3 regions of the Brevibacillus sp. JB24b genome follow, and region 2 is predicted to be linked to each of the others. Evidence: riboswitches for the same ligand, from Rfam matches in the RefSeq annotation. Region 2 holds a riboswitch; each other region holds the start of a gene.
What was found. A riboswitch is a leader RNA that binds a small molecule or an ion and turns the genes downstream of it on or off. The one in region 2 is predicted to bind cobalamin.
Positions count from the first base shown of each region.

Region 1: another riboswitch for cobalamin. It lies ahead of nrdI (class Ib ribonucleoside-diphosphate reductase assembly flavoprotein NrdI); the one in region 2 lies ahead of ACQV1I_RS14830 (DUF4430 domain-containing protein).
Region 3: another riboswitch for cobalamin. It lies ahead of metE (5-methyltetrahydropteroyltriglutamate--homocysteine S-methyltransferase); the one in region 2 lies ahead of ACQV1I_RS14830 (DUF4430 domain-containing protein).

Region 1 is NZ_JBNVQV010000001.1:2,820,402-2,827,158, forward strand. Features, by position in the region: gene ACQV1I_RS13440 (LuxR C-terminal-related transcriptional regulator) at 1-151, shown strand, start outside; gene ACQV1I_RS13445 (bile acid:sodium symporter family protein) at 32-988, opposite strand; gene ACQV1I_RS13450 (GntR family transcriptional regulator) at 1,025-1,690, opposite strand; gene nrdF (class 1b ribonucleoside-diphosphate reductase subunit beta) at 1,913-2,905, opposite strand; gene nrdE (class 1b ribonucleoside-diphosphate reductase subunit alpha) at 2,921-4,975, opposite strand; gene nrdI (class Ib ribonucleoside-diphosphate reductase assembly flavoprotein NrdI) at 4,941-5,366, opposite strand; cobalamin riboswitch at 5,566-5,761, opposite strand; gene xerS (tyrosine recombinase XerS) at 6,264-6,757, shown strand, end outside.
Region 2 is NZ_JBNVQV010000001.1:3,168,135-3,174,891, forward strand. Features, by position in the region: gene ACQV1I_RS14815 (EutP/PduV family microcompartment system protein) at 1-231, opposite strand, end outside; gene ACQV1I_RS14820 (BMC domain-containing protein) at 234-587, opposite strand; gene ACQV1I_RS14825 (1-propanol dehydrogenase PduQ) at 779-1,918, opposite strand; gene ACQV1I_RS14830 (DUF4430 domain-containing protein) at 2,245-2,592, opposite strand; adenosylcobalamin (AdoCbl) riboswitch at 2,647-2,799, opposite strand; gene ACQV1I_RS14835 (NAD(P)/FAD-dependent oxidoreductase) at 2,897-4,327, opposite strand; gene ACQV1I_RS14840 (ABC transporter ATP-binding protein) at 4,581-5,363, shown strand; gene ACQV1I_RS14845 (hypothetical protein) at 6,090-6,410, shown strand; gene ACQV1I_RS14850 (queuosine precursor transporter) at 6,668-6,757, shown strand, end outside.
Region 3 is NZ_JBNVQV010000001.1:2,800,768-2,807,524, forward strand. Features, by position in the region: gene metE (5-methyltetrahydropteroyltriglutamate--homocysteine S-methyltransferase) at 1-1,636, opposite strand, end outside; cobalamin riboswitch at 1,801-1,996, opposite strand; gene ACQV1I_RS13360 (spore coat associated protein CotJA) at 2,302-2,517, shown strand; gene ACQV1I_RS13365 (spore coat protein CotJB) at 2,520-2,801, shown strand; gene ACQV1I_RS13370 (manganese catalase family protein) at 2,818-3,387, shown strand; gene ACQV1I_RS13375 (ABC transporter substrate-binding protein) at 3,628-5,373, shown strand; gene ACQV1I_RS13380 (ABC transporter permease) at 5,491-6,447, shown strand; gene opp4C (oligopeptide ABC transporter permease) at 6,459-6,757, shown strand, end outside.

The sequences.
Region 1 (6,757 bases), 350 kb from region 2:
CATAAGAAGAGATCAATCGGCCCTTTTCCCTTTATGTCATTTCATCCATATTCACTTCATTCTTCTCTTTCATTCTACTAAAGATAGATGCCAATACAGAACCCGATATATTATGCCAGACGCTAAAAATAGCACTTGGAACTGCTGCTAAGGGAGAAAAATGCGCGGTTGCAATCGCGACTCCTAGACCAGAGTTCTGCATTCCTACTTCCATAGCAACAGCTTTTTGTTTGGCTAGATCCATTCCACAAAGGCGAGCAAACAGAAACCCCAACAGAAAGCCAAGTACATTATGAAGTACTACAACAGCAAAAATGATCAACCCTGCTGAAGCTAATTTTGCTTGATTACCAGCCACTACACCACAGATAATCATCACAATTGCCACTACCGACACCAATGGTAATGCTTTCACGCTGGCGGCTGCCTGCTTTCCAAAATATTTTTTCACAAAAAGCCCTAGAGCTAACGGAATGATAACCACCTGAATAATCGAATAAAATAAAGACCAGATATTTATATCTACCCATTTACTTGCTAGCAATAAGATTAAAAACGGTGTAACAACAGGTGCAAGTAGCGTTGATACAGAAGCGATTGCTACTGCAAGAGCCACATCCCCTCTTGATAAAAACACCATTACATTGGAAGCGGTACCGCTTGGACAGCACCCTACCAAAATAACCCCAACTGCAATTTCTGGAGGTAATTCTAAGAAATAAGCTAATAAAAATGCTAGTAGTGGCATTACAAGATAATGTCCAATTACACCTAATGCAACATCTTTTGGACGGCGAAATACTTCTTTAAAATCAGATGCAGAAATGGTTAAACCCATACCAAACATCACAATTCCAAGTAATGGAATCACATAAGCCCCGATCCATGTAAAATGTTCAGGATATACATAGGCGATGACAGAAAACAACAAAACCCAAACTGTAAATGTCTTTCCTGCAAAAGAACTGATTCTCTCCACAAGTCCCATCATAAAGCCTCCCTGTTGTTTCTCTATCTATATTTGCTACATGAGTGCATATAATTCTCGCATGGGTCTGAGAATGTTTTGTTTAATGCTCATTTCAAGTTTTTCTTTATCCCCAGTATGTAACGCATGAATAATGTCCTCATGTTCATGAATGGAAGCTTGGTTCATCTCATACGGTTGCTTTAAAAATACATATTTAAAACGGCGGATATGATTTTGTAACGAAACATGAAATGAGCTCAGATACGGATTGTCTGCTATATCTGTGATTAGATTATGAAATTGTTCATCATACTCCATCGCTTGAAAAGGCTGTTCTCTGGAAATCGCCCCTGCAAATTTTGCATTCCATTCTTGTAACTGTTCAATATGTTGAGGCAAGATGTGTACAGAAGCAAATTCGGCTGCTAAGGCGTGTAATGTTGCAAGTGTAGGATAAACTTTTAAGATATCCTCCTTCTCAAGATTGGTCACTCTCGTCTCTTTTCCTGGTAGCATGTGAACCAATCCCTGTGCTTCAAGTAATTGCAGAGCTTCTCTGACAGGTGTTCTACTCACGTTCAATGCTTCCGCCAGTTGAATGTCTACTAATTTCTCTCCTGGCTTTAGTGTTCCATCTATGATCCATCTTTGAATGTGAGAGAAGGCACAGTCTTTGGCGGACACTCTAATAGGTGCTACATAATCACTAGGAATTGGCATCTCTTCCCTCCTTATTCATTCAATATGTAATATATCGCATACAGCTTGTACATTCAACCGAATTTTCAATCTATTTACACTTCCAAATTATACAAAAAGAACCATAGTTGGGTTCTATTTCCAACTATGGTTCTTTTTGTTAGCTTTCATTTGCAAGTAACCGACCTAGTCGCTGCCTACTTGCGAGGTTTGTTACTCGACGTCAAGCATCACATAACTTTACTAATAAGAAGTATCTTTAACACGCTGGTTCAAGAAATCAAAGTCTTGGTCGTGTAACGGCTCCACTTTCCCTTTTTGATAGCCGCTTCCTTTTGTGGAAAAGAAGTCATGCGTACTTGTTTCTGTACGAATACCATTTAATACAACAGGGTGAACTTCTTCTTCATCAAAAATCGGCTCTACCCCTAAGTTCATAAGAGCTTTATTGGCATTATAACGAATATACTTTTTCACTTCATGTGTTAACCCAATTGAATCATACAGTGTTTCCGTATACTCTAATTCATTCTTGTATAGTTCTTGAAGAAGTTCATCAACGAACAAGGTTGCTTCATTCTGTTCAGCATCTGTTAATCTTGCAAAAACTTCTTGGGCTAACAACCCGACAAATACACCATGCACACTCTCATCACGAATGATCAGCTTGATAATTTCTCCACTGGCTACCATTTTCCCTTGACCAGCTAAAAACAGTGGATAGAAGAACCCGGAATAAAACAGGAAGCTCTCTAAGAATACAGAAGCTACCATCGCTTTATATAGGCTCATATCGTCGCCATCTTTGATATTTCTGTAGATTTCATCAATCACTGCTGTTTTATATTGTAGATGTTTATCTTCTTTTACCCATTGGAAGATTTCATGAATGCGTTCTGAACTAGCTACTGTTGTAAAAATAGTACTATAGCTCTTAGCATGAATCTCTTCCATCGCCGCTTGGAAAATCAGAATGGCTTTCTTTTGCTTCTCTTTCACATGCTGGGCAATCATTGGCATCCCAACATTTCCTTGTTCCGTATCAAGCAATGTTAATCCACCTAATACCTTCATGTACGTATCCCGTTCATTATCCGTGAGGTTCGTCCATGATTTTAAATCCTTCGAAATTGGAATCTCTGTATCTAACCAGAACTGAGATGTATTTTGCGTCCATAACATCTCGGTATACTGGGTTTCCGGTTCATTCCAGTTCACTGCTTCAAATTTAGACATTGCGATACTCCTCTCTTATACGCTGCAACTAACGCATTCCTCAATGGTTTTTTTCTTTGTACGGGTATAATACAGCGTCTTCAAACCTTTTTTCTGGGCATAGATATAATACATAGCCAGATCCCGTGTGGTCGCGTCATCTTTTACATACAAAATAGTAGAAATCGCTTGGTCTATATGCACCTGTACTTCTGCTACTAGGTCAATTACATTGAACATGTTCATATCATATGCCTCTTTATAGTAGAAGAAATTATCATCATCTAAGAATGGCATTGGATAAATGGTTTTGGAATCACCATATTCGCGCTCCTCGATACGTTGTGTAATCGGTGCGATTGATGCTGTAGAGGATTGCAGATAAGAGATGGAGCCTGTTGGAGCAATCGCTAAACGATAGGCATGGTAGAGTCCATAGGTTTGTACCTCATCCTGCAAACGAGCCCAGTCTTCCTTTGTTGGAATATGGTGACCTTCGAATAATTGTTGAACTTTTTCTGTTTTTGGTGAGTAATCATGTTGCTGATAACGTTCAAAATAACTACCTGATGCATATTCACTACGCTCAAAATCTAGGAAAGTAATTCCTCGTTCTTTTGCAATAAGCATAGATCGTTCTAATGAATAAAAATTCAAGATCATGAAGAATGTACGTGCAAAATCAATCGCTTCTTTCGATTCATAAGGAATCTTATTTTTAGCCAAATATCCGTGTAGATTCATAGCTCCCAAGCCAACAGAATGAAGCTCGCGGTTTGCTTTTGCTACAGATGGAACGATCGAAATATTTGTACGGTCACTCACTTCTGTAAGAGCATCCATTGCTAAATGAATCGTTTCTTTCATTCTCTTATTCGCCATTACATTTACAATATTAAGCGAACCCAGGTTACAAGAGATGTCCCGGTTAATAACATCGTCCACCCCATAATCATTAATGGAGGAAACTTCGCTGAGTTGGGCAATTTCACTGCACAAATTAGAGAATTTAACTCGACCAATCTCTTTTAATGCGTGATATTCGTTGACATTATCAACATACATAATATATGGATAACCAGATTCCATCTGGATTTGGGCTAATTTCATAATCAGATCACGTGCTCCGATTTTTTTCTTACGGACACGTGGGTTATTTACCAGCTCGTCATATATACTAGTGATATCCATATCGTCTAAGTGCTGACCATACTCTTGGAACACAGTATGAGGATAGAACAAGTACATGTCTTTATCTTTTTCTACCAGCTCGAAGAATTTATTAGGAGTAACAACGCCAAGTGACAAGGTTTTAATCCTGATCTTCTCATCGCTGTTGATTTTTTTTGTATCTAGGAATTCTTGAATGTCCGCATGGAAAATATTGAGATAAACAACTCCACTACCATCGCGTTGACCTAGCTGATTTGCGTATGAGAACGCATCTTCAAATAGCTTCATCACAGGAAGAACACCACTAGCCTTCCCATCTAATCCTTTGATCTGCTCTCCAGCCGCACGGATTTTGCTTAGATTCAAGCTCACACCGCCACCAATTTTGCTTAATTGCAAGGCCGAATTAATAGAGAACCCAATCGAATTCATAGAATCATCTACTTCAAGTAAGAAACAGCTAACTAGCTCTCCACGTCTCTTCTTACCTGCATTTAAGAAGGTAGGAGTAGCAGGTTGGTATTCTTGCGAAATTAATAAGTCTGCATATTGCAGTGCTTTTTCGCTGTCCCCTTTTGCTAAGAATAGGGCAACTACAGCAATTCGATCCTCGTAACGCTCAAGAAATTTGCTTTCATCATTTGTTTTCATCGCATAGTTATGATAAAACTTGAACGCACTCATGAAGGATGGGAAGCGGAATTTTTTATCATATACATAGCGATAGACCCGTTCGATATCGGCAAATTCATAGCCTTCAAACACTTCAGCTTCATAGTAGTCATTTTCAATCAAGTAGTTAATCTTCTCACGTAAGTTATGGAAAAAGACTGTATTCTGATTTACGTAATCAACAAAATAACTCTTCGCTGCCTCTAAATCTTTATGAAACTGAAATTTCCCGTCTTTCTTCACCATAATTTCGTTGTTCAACGTGATCCATTGTGGTAGTTGCGTGGACAAAGTGAAATACCTCCTGCTTAAAAGTTTCTACATCTCTTTTGGTACCGCTCAATTCAAATTTCATGATTAATGGCACATTGTATTGGTCGGCAATCTGGTCAGCTGCTAATCCGTAGCGAGTCCCCCAATTCATGTTCCCGCTAGTTGCAACCCCCTTCATCCATTGAGAGTGTTGAGTTAGAAATTGTCGTGTCGTTTCAGGAACTTGTCCAAATCCCGTTGTATATGTAATCAGAATGAAAGGTTCGTTTATGACGATATCATCGGAAATTTGTATACATCGGAAATCTAGTTTTTGGACGAAACGCTTCACATTTCCTGTTTTGGAATCATATACGATCAGCATCGATACACCCCCCTTTCATGTATAAAGGACATAAGATGGTAGTAAGCTGACTGCTGATAAATGCTACTTTTTGCCAACATAAAAAGCTCATCCCTTCATGGGTGAGCTTTAAAACGGCACAACAAAAGAAAAAATAGCAAAGCAAATAGCCGCTACTATTTAATCCCAGTACCGTTCCAACTTCCCACTCCCCGAAGATGCGAAACTAAGAGAATGGGCAGGTCTACTGACTTGTGTTTCACTTTACTTTGAGCCCTTCCCATATAAGTCGCCTGAGACATGCTTATACAGTGGTCTGCTCATTTCATCCACACTTACAGTTGCGGGGACAGCTCTGGAATTTCACCAGATTCCCTATTAAGTCGCAAAATGACACCTAATTCTCGGCGGTAAAGTAACTTTTATCAGTATGTAGTATATAACATTCATATGAGACACTAAATGTAGTCTTGTCACCTAGCATACAATGTTTCTATCAAAAGAGCAAGCTACAAAATGCCTACAAGTCAAAAATAAAACTCGACGAACTGATAGGTAAGACAACCAGCTACACTTCATGTAAAAATTGCCTCTTTTATCTGTTTTTCCTTAATAATTACATCTCTACTCATGTAAAACGCAACGTTAACTTAGGTTGCTGCATCTTATCTAATAATGTAACTGTCACTTGAAAATTTCTAACTAGTCTCCAATCAATAAGCGTAAAGGATAACAAAACCCCACGTATATAGCTTGTTAAACAAGAACAAATGTTCTATAATCAATAGTAAGCTATCTACAGCCCTTACAGATATATCATTGTACCAGTATAAAGTCATTTTGATAACGGATTATTGAAATTTTTATATGTATTTATTTCGATATACGAAGTTGAGCAAAGGATAGGTGGTCATTCTCATGTCTACAACTAAACAACGGGATTCCTTACAACTCCTTGAGAGAATCCCTTCTTTTCCTTGGTTTGTTGAAAAATATGTGGATCATAAAAGATCGAAACGCGCTTCCGTCTCGACTCTACTCGGCTATCTACGTGATTTTGAATTCTTTTTTCGGTGGCTAATGGCAGAGGGCCTCTCCACTGCCCAAGCAATGAGCGAGATTACACTCAATGAGCTAGAGGGACTACGCAAAGAAACAGTAGAATCCTATCTTCTCTATTTACAGGACTCTCATCTATTTGAGCGTTCGTTACTATTAACTAAACCCACTAAAAGTGCAAAAAAAGAATACAGTGACTTGACAATATCTCGCAAGCTTTCTAGCTTAAAGTCCCTGTTTTACTATTTATCTGCACTCTCAGAGGATGAACATGGTGAATCTTACTTGCAGCGAAACGTGATGGCAAAAATTGAGTTACATGTGGAAGAGGTTACACCGCTCGCTCGTGCAAA
Region 2 (6,757 bases):
ATCCTCGTTTGTGCAATCTTGCACAAGGCCAATGACATCCGCATCGACACTTGTCACAAGCAACATTCTATATAAACCTCTATTTTCTATACATTCCCCAGGTGTATCAATGGCTTGGTCGAAAGTTTCAATGGCTTGTGTTTTCTTATAGGCGATCACATGTCCGTGAAGTCGCTGGCATAAAGTGGTCTTACCACATCCTGTATTTCCTGTTAAAATGATTTTCTTCATAACTACGTTCTCGTTATCTTCGTAGCTGAAAATCCTAAAATATCTTGTAAGCCAAGCAACACTTCATTTAATGCGGACTCCACAGAGGATACATCGCCTGTAACCACCACTGATCCACTGAAACGATCCACAAAACCAATAAGTACGCCAGCAGCTTTCGTTGCTATATCAGCAGCGATAATCGATGCTTCACTTGGGGTAATGGTTAAAATACCAATTGCATCCTTCGTATCACTACTTAATCCTAGCTTTTTATAAATATCTGGATTCGGATTAGCTATGATATGAGCTAGTGTGACCTGTTTACCCGGTACATACTCTTGAATAACACGTTGTTTCTCATTGTTTTGGCTCATAAACCTCATCCCATCTGCTTGAAAAAACTTTAAAAACACATAAAGGCCCCTTAAAAAATACACATGGCAATTTTTAAGGAGCCTCTTCGCTCTCAATTAAAATTCTTAACACGTCATTGTGTTAATTTCACTATATTTGAACTTGTAAACGATGTCAATACTTCATTAGACGAATTTCGACAAAATATTCGCTACTGAAACATTTTGTTCAAAATTCCAATAACGTCTTCTTCCGTTGGCACACGTGGATTTGTTATTGTACATCCATCCTTTAGCGCCCCTTCTGCAATCGCATTTCTCATTTCTTCTAGCAGCTTATACTCGATACCACAATCCCGCAAATTTGTTGGCATTTTTAATTGTTTTTGTAATTGCTTGATCGCATTAATTAAGCTACGTACCCCACTTCTCGTATTGCTTGCTGGTAGACCTAAGCTTTTTGCAATAGCAGCGTATCTCTTAGCTGTTTTTTGATTTTCAACTTCGCCATACCCTGTTCCACAATTCGCATTGAATTCGATGACATGTGGAAGCAGTAAGGAATTCATGCGGCCATGAGGAATGTGGAACTTAGCTCCAGCTACATGGGCAATTCCGTGATTGAGGCCTAGTGATGTAACATTAAAGGCCATTCCTGCAAGGCATGAAGCATTGTGCATTTTTTCACGTGCTTCTAAATCATTACCATCCTTGTATGCTCTTACTAAATATTCAAAGACAAGCTTCATCGCCTTTTCCGCAAGAGCATCAGAAATATCATTTGCTTTTGTAGACACAAACGCCTCGATGGCATGCGTCAAAACATCCATTCCCGTATCGGCTGTAATAAAATCAGGGACACTTTTTACTAGCTCTGGGTCTAAAATAGCTTCTTCAGGAGTCATATCATTCGACACAAGTGGATACTTAATATTTTTTTGTTGGTCACTTATGACTGAAAATGCGGTTACTTCTGAACCCGTTCCACTTGTTGTCGGAATAGCAATGAAAGGAATATCTTGTTGTGCGGACACTTGTTTCGTAAAATATTTCATTGCTTTCGCGGCATCAATAGCGGAGCCTCCTCCAAGTGCAACAATCGTATCAGTTTCAAACTCACTGAGTGCTTTCATCCCACTCACAACAACTTCGATTGGTGGATCTGGAACGATGTCGCTAAAAACCATGTGCTTATTACTTTCATCAATTTGGTTAATGACTTGTTGAATCATTCCCGATTGAACCATGAAAGGGTCGGTGACAATAAAAATCCGTTTCCCTTTCAGATCCTGTAGACGATTCAAAGCACCTTGTCCCATGTAAATGTCTGTTTTAAAACTTACCTTATCCATGCTGACACCTCCATTTGAAATAAAAAAAGAGGCTTTTTAGAAGGGAATATTCCCTTTAAAAGCCTCTTTGCTATCTACATAAGTAACACGTCTTTGTGTAACCTGTATTCTGTTTTCTATCAATACTGTACTACTATATTTATCATATAGTCAACTATGTATTGGTTGTTATTTTTAAAAACACTATACACGTCTTTGTGTATAAAAACCTTTTGCATCAAAGGTTTGATAAGATTCGTCAAGCACTACATTGTGCCTGTTCTGTTTGTCAAGACTTATCAAAATGTTGATTTGTCAATTTGTGTAACAAAGGAGTAAAAGTGGTGCTAGTCCGAAATTAAAAACACCGTGGGTGCTCCGTTCACTTCGTACAGCCTATACTTTTTCTCTGCTCCATTTTGTTTTTCAATTTCAATTGACGTAATAAATCCATTATCGTCTTCCACTTTAAATTTGGTTTTCATCAACTCATACAAGGTTTGATCCCCTTTGAATTGAATCGTTTTTTCAGCATCTTTTGTTTTACCCTGATCAGTTGAACCCTGTACAACGACCTTGTTTTCAACCTTTTCTTCTGCTGCTGTGTTTTGTGCTACTTCATTTTTTGAACAACCTATTACACTTACCATTGCAAGTGCAACAAGTAAGGCGATTTGACAAACCTTTTTTAACATATTCGCTCCTTTCTCCATTAAAAAAGTCTAGCGAGGCGGGAAACATCACTAGACATGGACTAACCACCTTCGCCTCGAAATGGTTAGCCTTTCAATAGTTTTTAGGTAAAAGACCTGACTTAAGACTAAAAAACAGTCTATCACAGTGGCGGGACCGCGTTGGATTTACACCAAACTTCCATCACCTAAAACTATAAATTTAATTAAGTAAATGAGGTGTGACCCATTTGAAAACATTATAGCACAAGAAATGGACTTGACAATCATACTGTTGTGACAAAATGTAGTTGTATTCTTCCATATTTTAAGATAGCTGACGTAAAATTCCCCGAGCGATATGAACTCCACATGCCCCTGCCTGCGCGAGTCCACGTGTTAAACCTGCTCCATCACCACCAGCGTATAAACCAATAATTTCCGTTTCAAAGTGGAGGTTCAAATGTGGGCGTGCTGAATAGAATTTCGCTTCTACTCCATAAAACAGGGTGTGTTCGCTGGCAATACCTGGCGTAACATGATCAAGTGCCTCCACCATTTCAATTAGGCTTTTCATCGTATTATAAGGTAATACTAATCCGAGATCACCTGGAACAGCTTCTTTTAACGTTGGTTCAATAAATCCCTCTTTCAGTCGCTTATCTGTGGAACGACGACCGCGTTTTATATCACCAAAGCGTTGTACAATCACCGAACCGTTGGATAGATCATTAGCACGTCGTGATACCTCTTTAGCGTATTCGTTCGGCTTATCAAATGGCTCAGTAAATACATGAGACACAAGCAAGGCAAAGTTCGTGTTAGGCGAACCAAGCTTCTCATCTTTATATGCGTGACCATTAGCCGCCATAACCCCGCTGTGATTCTCTACGACAACATGACCGCTTGGATTGGAACAAAAACTACGCACAATTTGATCCGTAGAAGACTTAAATAAAAATTTCCCTTCATATAGATGCTTATTGATTTCCTCCATCACCACGTTGGTGGTTTCTACGCGAACTCCCACATCTACTTGATTGTTAATCAACCGTAAGCCCTGCTTTTTCAATATCTCACCGAACCATTGTGAACCGTCTCGGCCAGGAGTAATAACTATTTTATTTGCCCGATACTCCTGACCCTTTTTACAGGTAATCCCGCGAATTTCTTTCCCATTGTCTGTTTTCTCAACAATGATATCTTCCACTTCCTGTTTGAAGATCATCTTCATTTGTGGTTCTAGCTCTTCGTAGATCCTCTTCAAAATTTCTAAATTTTGCTCTGTGCCTAAATGACGAACATTAGCACGTAATAGTTTAAGTCCAACTGCTTGCCCCTTACGTTCTATATCACGGACCGCATCCGTAGTTGGATCAGTAATATGGGGTGTTGCTCCGAGTTTTAAGTTTATTTCATCTACATATTTTATCAGTTCGAGTACTTCAGAAGGTGCTAAATAATCAGTCATCCAGCCGCCAAATTCTGTCGTGATGTTGAATTTTCCATCTGAATAAGCCCCTGCTCCCCCAAATCCATTGGTAATAGAGCAAGCTGGCAAACACCCACTATAATCCTTTCGACCTGCTGGAGGCGGACATTTACTGATTTTTTTCTCAAGGATGGGACAGCGACGCGAGTAAATATTGTGCCCTTTTTCAATCAACAGGATCTGTAAATCCGGTTTTTTATGAATCAATTCATAAGCCGTAAAAATTCCTGCTGGACCAGCTCCGACAATGATAACATCATAATTCATAGAAGTTGCCCCCTTGAAAATGTTAGGAAATTACAAACCCTATTGATTATAACATCACTTTTTGAATAATCAAGATTAAACCCGAACATTTTTTATATAAACATGATTTTTATTCGTGTTATTGCCTTGCATCCTTCTTTGCAAAACGCATGATTAAACGATTTTCCACTCATGTCCTTTCATTTCTAGATTAATAAATGAGACAGAAAATTAGTACAATGTTTAAAATGACGAAAAAGGAGAGAGCCTGTTCGTGCAAGCTGAACAAATCCTTACCTTATACAAGATCTGCTGGAAACGTGGCGATACACCTATTCTCAAAGAGATAAGCTGGGACATTCATTCTGGAGAGCATTGGTGTCTACTAGGTTTAAATGGATCAGGTAAATCTACCATCCTACAACTCCTAAACGGCTATCTTTGGCCTACGTCTGGAGAAATTGAGGTTCTTGGAAAAAAATTTGGTACCTATGACTTGCGGCAGTTACGTAAAGAAATTGGTCTTGTTAGTAGTTCTCTGCAACAACAGCTACGAGGAAGTGATACCGCCATAGATATTGTATTATCTGGTAAACACGCTTCTCTAAGCCTATACGAACCGACGATTCAAGGTGAAGTAGAGCAGGCAAAGGCCTTATTAGAACAATTTGGTTGTACTCATTTACAGCACCGTACCTATCAGGTTTTGTCACAGGGTGAACGACAACGCATTTTATTAGCTCGTGCCCTAATGGCATCCCCGCGGTTGTTGATTTTAGATGAACCTACAACAGGTCTTGATTTCATAGCTTGCGAACAATTATTACAATACGTTGATACACTTACTAAACAACCTAATGCCCCTACCATTATCTACGTTACCCATCATATTGAAGAGATCTTACCTTGTTTCACGCATACGCTCTTGCTCAAAGATGGGAGCATTTTTGATTCTGGTCGGACTAATGACATGCTTGTTCCCGAGCTTTTATCCCGTTTTTTCGGAATTCCGGTTCAGCTTGAACACATTATGGGTCGACATTGGTTGTTTTGCTAAGAACCTGTTGGCAAGCGTCTTTCAGGGGTCTCTATCTACATATAGGAAAAACTTATGGGTAAAAGAAAAAAGGAGCTCCCTATAAGTGAGCATGATTGGGGGCTAATGGAAGGATGTTTCTTGTACCGGATTTGGATGGTCTCCGCTTGACATATGGCTGAAATACAAAGCCTAATTGGTAGCACAAAACTAAAAAAGGACTGATTTCATTATGTGTGGGATTTGAAACTAAGCATAAACAAAGAGACTTACTGCTTCCCAAGCACCGTCAAAGCATCATGAAAAAAATAGAGCTGGATTTGTTAAACGATCCAAATATACTGTCCGTATTTTATGGAGGTTCAATTGGAAACCAAAATACCGATCTGTATTCCGACATTGATCTTCCATTATCGTCAAAGATGAGTTTTTTGAAGAGTATCGGGCAAACAAGAAGCAACGAGCGAAAAACTGGGGGAACGTTTTATTTTATGAGGATGACCCGTTAGCAAATTACAGTGTTGCACATTTTTGTTCTTTTATAATGGTGGACTCCTTTTATTATCAAACAGAAGAAATGCAGCCCTCCATCTGGTTACAAAATATACGGATTATCCATGATACGGATGGAATGATGACGAACATTCTGGAGCAGTCCATGCAATTATTATATACACCGACCACCGAAGACATTGAAATATCGCGATCCAAGTTTTTGCTTATGTTCACGAAACTTACCGCAGGGTAATGAGAGAAGAAATGTACTATGCCCTACAATGCGTCGACACCTTGCGTTTCTTAGTGGCGGCAGCATGGCTTATGGAGGCAGGAACACAGCCGAATACTCTTGATGATTGGGCAAAAATGGAAGGAAGCAGGAGTAACTTGCAAAACTGGCAACTAACTCTTCTTGCAAACTGGGACTGTAGTAGAGATTCAGTTAAAATCCTCCATGTGTTACATTGCATCATCGTAGAATATAAGAAGGTTCACAATAATCTATGCCGAGAATATCATATAGCTGAGAATCCTGAATGGGTCGATGGAGTTTTTGATATGATTCTATAGCAATTTCAAATATAGGGGGTAGCCATTTGCTGCTCTTCTTTGTTTTGGTAGGAAGAGCGCTTTTTGTATTCGTTTGTTTTTCTCTAAAAAATTTCTTTGAAAGCTGGTTAAACGATACCCCTCAATCAAAGAATAACTACTGATGTGGAAAAAAGCATTGAACCACAGGGTGAAGCTTGTTACAATGAATCGTTGTGACAACTTCATACACTCTTCGCGGTTCGAGATCTCCCGCGTTATCAAAACTAGGAGGATACATGTTTAATTTATGGTTTGGGATTGGCTTTGTGCTGGTCAATTTTATATTATTCTTAGTATGCTATCGTTTTTTTGGCAAAGTAGGCTTG
Region 3 (6,757 bases), 370 kb from region 2:
CCTTGACTGTCATTGGTTCAATAAACTCTACATCTCCATAAATTACAGGCGGTTTCACACAACGAGAACCATAGGATTGCACCCATCCATTCTTAGTAAATGCAAATCCCCCTAGTTTTTCACCAAAAAATTCCACCATATCCGTCCGTTCAAATTCCCCATGAACCAACACATCAAGCCCAACTTTCTCTTGTATGTCAATCCATTCACGGATTTCTGCTTGTAAAAATTGTTCATATTGTTCTGCCGACCATTCGCCCTTCCGCCATTTATTTCTCGCCTGACGAACCTCTGTTGTTTGTGGAAAACTACCAATCGTTGTAGTCGGGAGAATCGGTAAATGCAAGAGGTTTTGTTGTTGTTGTCGCCGTTGTTCATAATCAGATGCACGCTCTATCTGATCTAAATCCAAGCTGGCCACAGCCTCATGTACACGAGGGCGATTTCTAGCTACAGAGTTCGCTACTCGTTCTATAATTGCTTGATTCAGAGCGAAAATCTCTTTAACGCTTTCCTCTTTGTTGTGCAACCAATCTGTAACATGCTTGATTTCCATTAGTTTTTCATCTGCAAACGCCAATGAATCTTTAACTAGTGAATCAAGCTGTGTCTCTTGGTTTAAACTGATCGGAACATGGAGCAAACTACTAGATGGCTGAATCCAGATACGTGATGCATCCACGTGACTTCTGATTTTTGAGAGAAGATTTGTCTTATGGGTCAGATTGGCGCGCCAAATATTCCTGCCATCAATGATACCGGCTCCAAGTACTTTGTCTTGTGGAAATCCACTTGTAGTGATCTGTTCAAAGTTACGTCCCGCATCATGGACAAAATCTAACCCAATTCCTGCAACAGGTAAATGGATTACTTCCTTGTAGAATGTAACAGAACCAAAATAGGTTTGTAGCATGATTTGTAGTTGTGGAACAGCCTCATGAAGTTGTTCATAGATGTAGGAGATCGTCTTCATTTCGTCTTCGGATAAAGATGTTACGAGAATCGGCTCATCCATTTGAACCCATTCCACGCCTTCCTGCGCTAATTCAGTCAGTACTTGCACATAAAGAGGGATGAGCTGCAAGATAATAGCTGGTATCTGCAAAGGATCAAACCCTTTGGATAGCTTAATAAAAGTATAAGGTCCCACCATGACAGGTTTTCCGTTAATGCCCAGCTTCTCTTTCGCCTCTTTATAAGCAAGAAGCGGCTTATTTTCTGTAAGAACGGGTTTGATATCCTGAAATTCCGGCACAATGTAGTGATAATTGGTATTAAACCATTTGGTCATTTCGCAAGCAACCGCTTGTTGGTTACCACGAGCCATAGCAAAATAGGTGGACAAAGGTACTGCCCCACCAGCATATTCATAGCGTTTTGGAACATAACCGAACATCACAGCCATATCCAACATGTGATCATACATGGTGAAGTCATTGACCGGTATCAGGTCAATACCTATTTCCTTCTGCTTTTGTAAATGCTGGAGTCTACCTTGCTCCATTTGAGCAAGAAACTCCTTCTCTTTAATTGTTCCAGCCCAAAATGCTTCTAATCCCTTTTTCCATTCGCGATTCTCACCAATGCGTGGATATCCTAAACTGCTGCTTATTCCTTTGCTTATTCCTTTGCTCATGCTTGTTCGCCCTCCTAGACAGGTTATTTTTCGTTAAAGAACCAACTCAAACAAAAAAGCATCTCTTCCAATCAAAAGATGGTTAGAGATGCTTGAACAAGCAGTGAATATACGTATACAACTGCCACAGCTATCCTAACACCTCCCTATCTCCCGTAGGTCACACAGTGTTGTCGAAATAGGCAGGTCTCCTGACTTAAGAATCATCATCAGCACATACCTTCCCAATCCTAATGGATCAGTGGTATTTTTTGCACTAACTCCTCTTTTACAGTGGCGGGACCGTGACGGATTTACACCGTGCTTCCCTTTTCATCCTTGATACTGATCGTTCAAAGAACCTATTTCCACATATTTAATTCAATAATATTAATACGAAAAACATAAACAACTATACTCTTTTATCTAGGTATGTTTGCTATCATAATACAACTTCACACAAAATTCCACATCTTTATTCAATTGCGTTTTTTCTTACCTTAGGGGACTTGTGTTACTTACATGCTGACCGTATTCGCACGCACCTTGTACCAGCATCCCCCCATCTTGCCCAAAATTAGGCTGCAAGATATGAATTCATTCTCTTTTTACCTATGTTTCCAGTTCTACTCTTCTTGTCCAATTGATAAGCATATAAGGACATCTACAGGAAAGGAGGCAATCATATGAGTCGAAACCGCAAGGCATACTATCCTTTCATCGGTCCATGTGATCCTTGTCCGCCACAAAGGGTTGTAACCTATGAGACGCCGCCACAACTCTATTTGGGATTTCAACCCCCGAATTTACCCCAATTTGATCCGTACAAAGCTCTTTGTCTAGGAACCCTTTGGCCTGCTCTGTATGCGCCATATGAAAATCCGTACAAAGGGGGAAAATAAAAGTGAGCGATCATGGTACTCAAGCGGATGAACAACAGCAACAATTTTATGAGCTGCTTCATCAAATTCAGGTGCTAGACTTTGTTCTAGTGGAATTAAACTTATATCTTGACACCCACCCTACTGACATGGCAGCCATTAAGCAATTCAACGATACTGCTCAGCAAAGTATGACACTGAAGCGCCAATTCGAATCTTCATTCGGACCTCTGATGAATTTTGGCAATAGCTTTGCCCAATACCCATGGTCGTGGAAAGATGTACCTTGGCCTTGGCAGGTGTAAGAAAGGGGGATTTTGAATGTGGATCTATGAGAAAAAGTTACAGTATCCTGTTCGCGTAAGCAAATGTGATCCTCAAATGGCAAAGTATTTGATGGAACAATATGGTGGAGCTGATGGAGAATTAGCAGCTGCTCTACGATATATGAATCAGCGCTATACAGTTCCTGACAAGGTCATTGGGCTACTAAACGATATTTCCACAGAAGAATTTGCCCACCTCGAAATGATTGCAACAATGGTATATAAGCTAACGAAGGATGCTACTCCTGAACAACTAGAAGAAGCAGGTCTTGGCGCACATTACGCAAGCCACGATAAGGCTCTGTTTTTTCATGATGCAGCCGGTGTTCCTTTCACGGCTACATATTTTCAAGCAAAGGGTGATCCAATTGCAGACTTGTATGAGGATATTGCTGCGGAAGAAAAGGCAAGGGCTACATATCAATGGTTGATTAATATGACTGATGATGTCGACCTAATCGATAGCCTTTCTTTTCTTCGCGAACGTGAAATTGTGCATTCTCAACGGTTCCGTGAAGCAGTGGAGATTTTAAAAGCAGATCGTGAACAACAGAAGATTTTTTAACTAAGTAGCCAACAATATGAGAAAGCTATACAAAAGAATACGAAAGGCGACTTGACCAAATTTCTAGTTAGAGATTTGGTCAAATGTTTTTCTACGCTCTATTTCCTTTATGCACGTATCCAACCATATGAAAAAATTTTCATTTCTCGAAATAACAGAAATATCTTAATTCATACTTTACAGATCGGAATTATAGGAATATAATGAGGCTACATTTTACAATTGATTAGGAGGATCATTATGAGTAGAGCTTTTATACATTCATTCTTCACATTTCTGTTAGGGGCTTTCTTATTAGTCGGTTGCAATAGCGAGGGAGCACCCCCATCCACCTCTAATGCTCCAACCAGTGAACAGGCAGATGCCCAGGCTCAAACATTGCAAGTTCAAAACGCAGGTGACGTGGTTATCGCTGCTACAGACAAATCAAAATCGCCTGAATCGGCTAAAAATAGAAAAGACACGGTTGTAGTAGCTTTAACAGAACCAGGTGGGGTTTTTAATCCATATTTTTATCACAATGGTTATGATGGGAACGTTACCTCCGTGATGTTTTCCCCACTTGTTGATATTGATAGGAATGGGAAACCAGCTCCGAAATTAGCAGAAAAGTGGGACATTTCCACCGATCAGCTTACATATACCTTTCACCTACGTAAAAATCTGAAATTTAGTAATGGAGAGCCCTTGACTGCTAATGATGTCGCCTTCACTCTAACTATTTTGCATGATAAAACGTATGACGGGGAAACAGAAATCGCTGAAGCACACATTAAAGGCGGGAGTGCATATAAAGAAGGTAAAACAAAAACCATTGAGGGAATTAAAGTAATCGATCCACAAACAATCGAGATTACCACAGAGAAAGTAAACGCTCGTTCTCTTCTCCTACTTGGTGGTCACGTTTTGTCCAAAGCCTATTATGGAAAAGGTTATGAACCAGGTAAGCTTGACTACCTACGTACATTGCATACAAAACCGGTCGGAGCTGGCCCTTACAAGTTTGAAAAGTTTATCCCCGGTCAAGAAGTGAGATTTGTGGCCAATGAGTATTATTACGAGGGTAAACCTGCCATTACCCATTTTATTTATAAAACAACCGATGGCGATACAACTCAGTTTTTCCAAACGGGCGAGACTGACTATGGCTCCTTCCCTGCTAATGCAGATAATCTGGAGCTTTTAAAAAGTCTTGGTTTTGCAAACATCAATATTTATACTTCGACTGCCTATAGTTATCTATCGTTTAACCATAGCAAGCCTTATTTAAAAGACAAACGTGTTAGACAGGCGCTAATCTATGGGCTTGATCGTCAACAAATCGTGGATGCTGCCTATCAGGGTTATGCACAAATAGCTAATGTGCCTGTAGCCCCTGTATCCTGGGCGTTTACTGAAGATGTGAATCCCTATGCTTATGATGTGAATAAGGCTAAACAACTACTGGATGAAGCTGGGTGGAAAGAAGGCTCAGATGGCATCAGGGAAAAGGACGGGAAAAAACTAGTTCTTCACTACTTGACTACGAAAAGTAAAGTAAGTGATGTTCTCATTCCCATCGCGAAGGAAAATTACAAATTAATCGGTATTCAACTAGAAGCAGAATTAATGGATTACCCAGCACTTGTAGCAAGAACAGATAAAGGTGATCACGATCTTGCTTCCTTTTCTACTACGATGCTAGGAGATCCATCTGATGGTGTTATTCAGTTCTCTTCTACGGGTGGAGGTAGCTTTACAAATACACATGGTTATTCCAATCCTAAGGTAGATGAACTGCTTGCAAAAAGTGTAGGTACGCTTGATATTGAAAAACGCAAAGAAGCTTATAAGGAACTTTATCAAGCATTAAGCGACGATCCTCCGTTTATTTTCCTGAATTATCGAAAAATTTTATCAGGTCATAATGCACGAGTGGAAGGATTTGAACCCAACGGTTACACCGGTATAAGCTCAAGCCTACCTACCCTGAAAATTGTGGAATAAGAGGACAATCGAACATGCTCAGTTCCTATGTACTAGGTAGGGACTGAGCATCTTCCTTAGTCATTTCAGATGAGGGTTACCATTCCATCTACGTTTTTGCTAGGAGGCGCTCTGTCAATGAAAACCTACATGTTCAAGAGACTGATGATTATGATTCCAACTTTGATTGGCTCTTCTCTCTTAATCTTTTTTCTCTTTGCACTTACCCCGGGTGATTATGTGGATACCAATCCTAAGCTAAGTCCCGAGAGAAAAATTGAGCTAAAAGCGTTATACGGTTTAGATAAACCCATTATAGAGCGTTATTTTGTTTGGGCTGGGAATGTATTACAAGGAGATTTGGGATATTCCCTTCAATATCAGCAGCCTGTAACAACCATTTTAGGACAATATATTTGGAGTTCTTTCTTAATCGCGTTCACCTCCACTACATTGACTTGGATCATTGCCATCTCGATTGGTGTTTTTTCCGCAACTAGACAATATTCTTTGTTTGATTCGCTTGTAACAATCGGCGTTTTTGCCGCTATGGCCTTACCAGCATTTTTCGTAGGTTTACTTGCTATTAAAATATTTGCAGTTGACCTTGCATTATTGCCGCCTGGAGGAATTCTTACAACTGGTAGCAATGCAACGGGTATGGCCTATGTTATTGAGGTTGCTAAACACATGATTTTGCCTGTTACAGTATTAACCATGTTGAGTGTTGGCTCCCTAACTCGGTATTTCCGTACCAATATATTAGAAGTGATTCGTCAGGACTTTATTCGAACAGCTCGCGCTAAAGGCTTAAAAGAAAAAGTGATTACCTACAAGCATGCTCTTCGCAATGCTTTGCTACCTGCCATTACCCTGCTCGGCTTTGAACTGCCCGCCCTTTTTGGAGGAGCAATTATTACGGAAAAAATTTTTAACTGGCCCGGAGTTGGTCAGGTGTATATGCAAGCGTTATCACTTAGAGATTATCCCTTACTAATGGGATTTACCATGTTCATCGCGTTACTTACCATTATCAGTAATTTGCTGGCTGATTTGTTATATGGTGTTGTCGACCCGCGGGTGAGACTGAAATAGGAGGAGCAAGCATGAATACTATTGTTAAAAATGACTTAGAGACTGGCATCCAGACTGCCTCTTATTCTAAGTCCTCACTATGGGGACAATCCTTCAAAAAATTACAGAAGAATAATATAGCGATTATAGGGCTTTGTTTTCTCGTCATCATCTTTCTTTTTTGTTTTCTAGGACCACTGCTATCCCCTTATACATTAGGAAAAATTAATGCAGCAATGATCAACAAACCACCAAGCATGTCCCATTGGCTAGGAACGGATGCTCTGGGTCGGGATATTTTAACTCGGCTTATGCAAGCTGGTCGAATTTC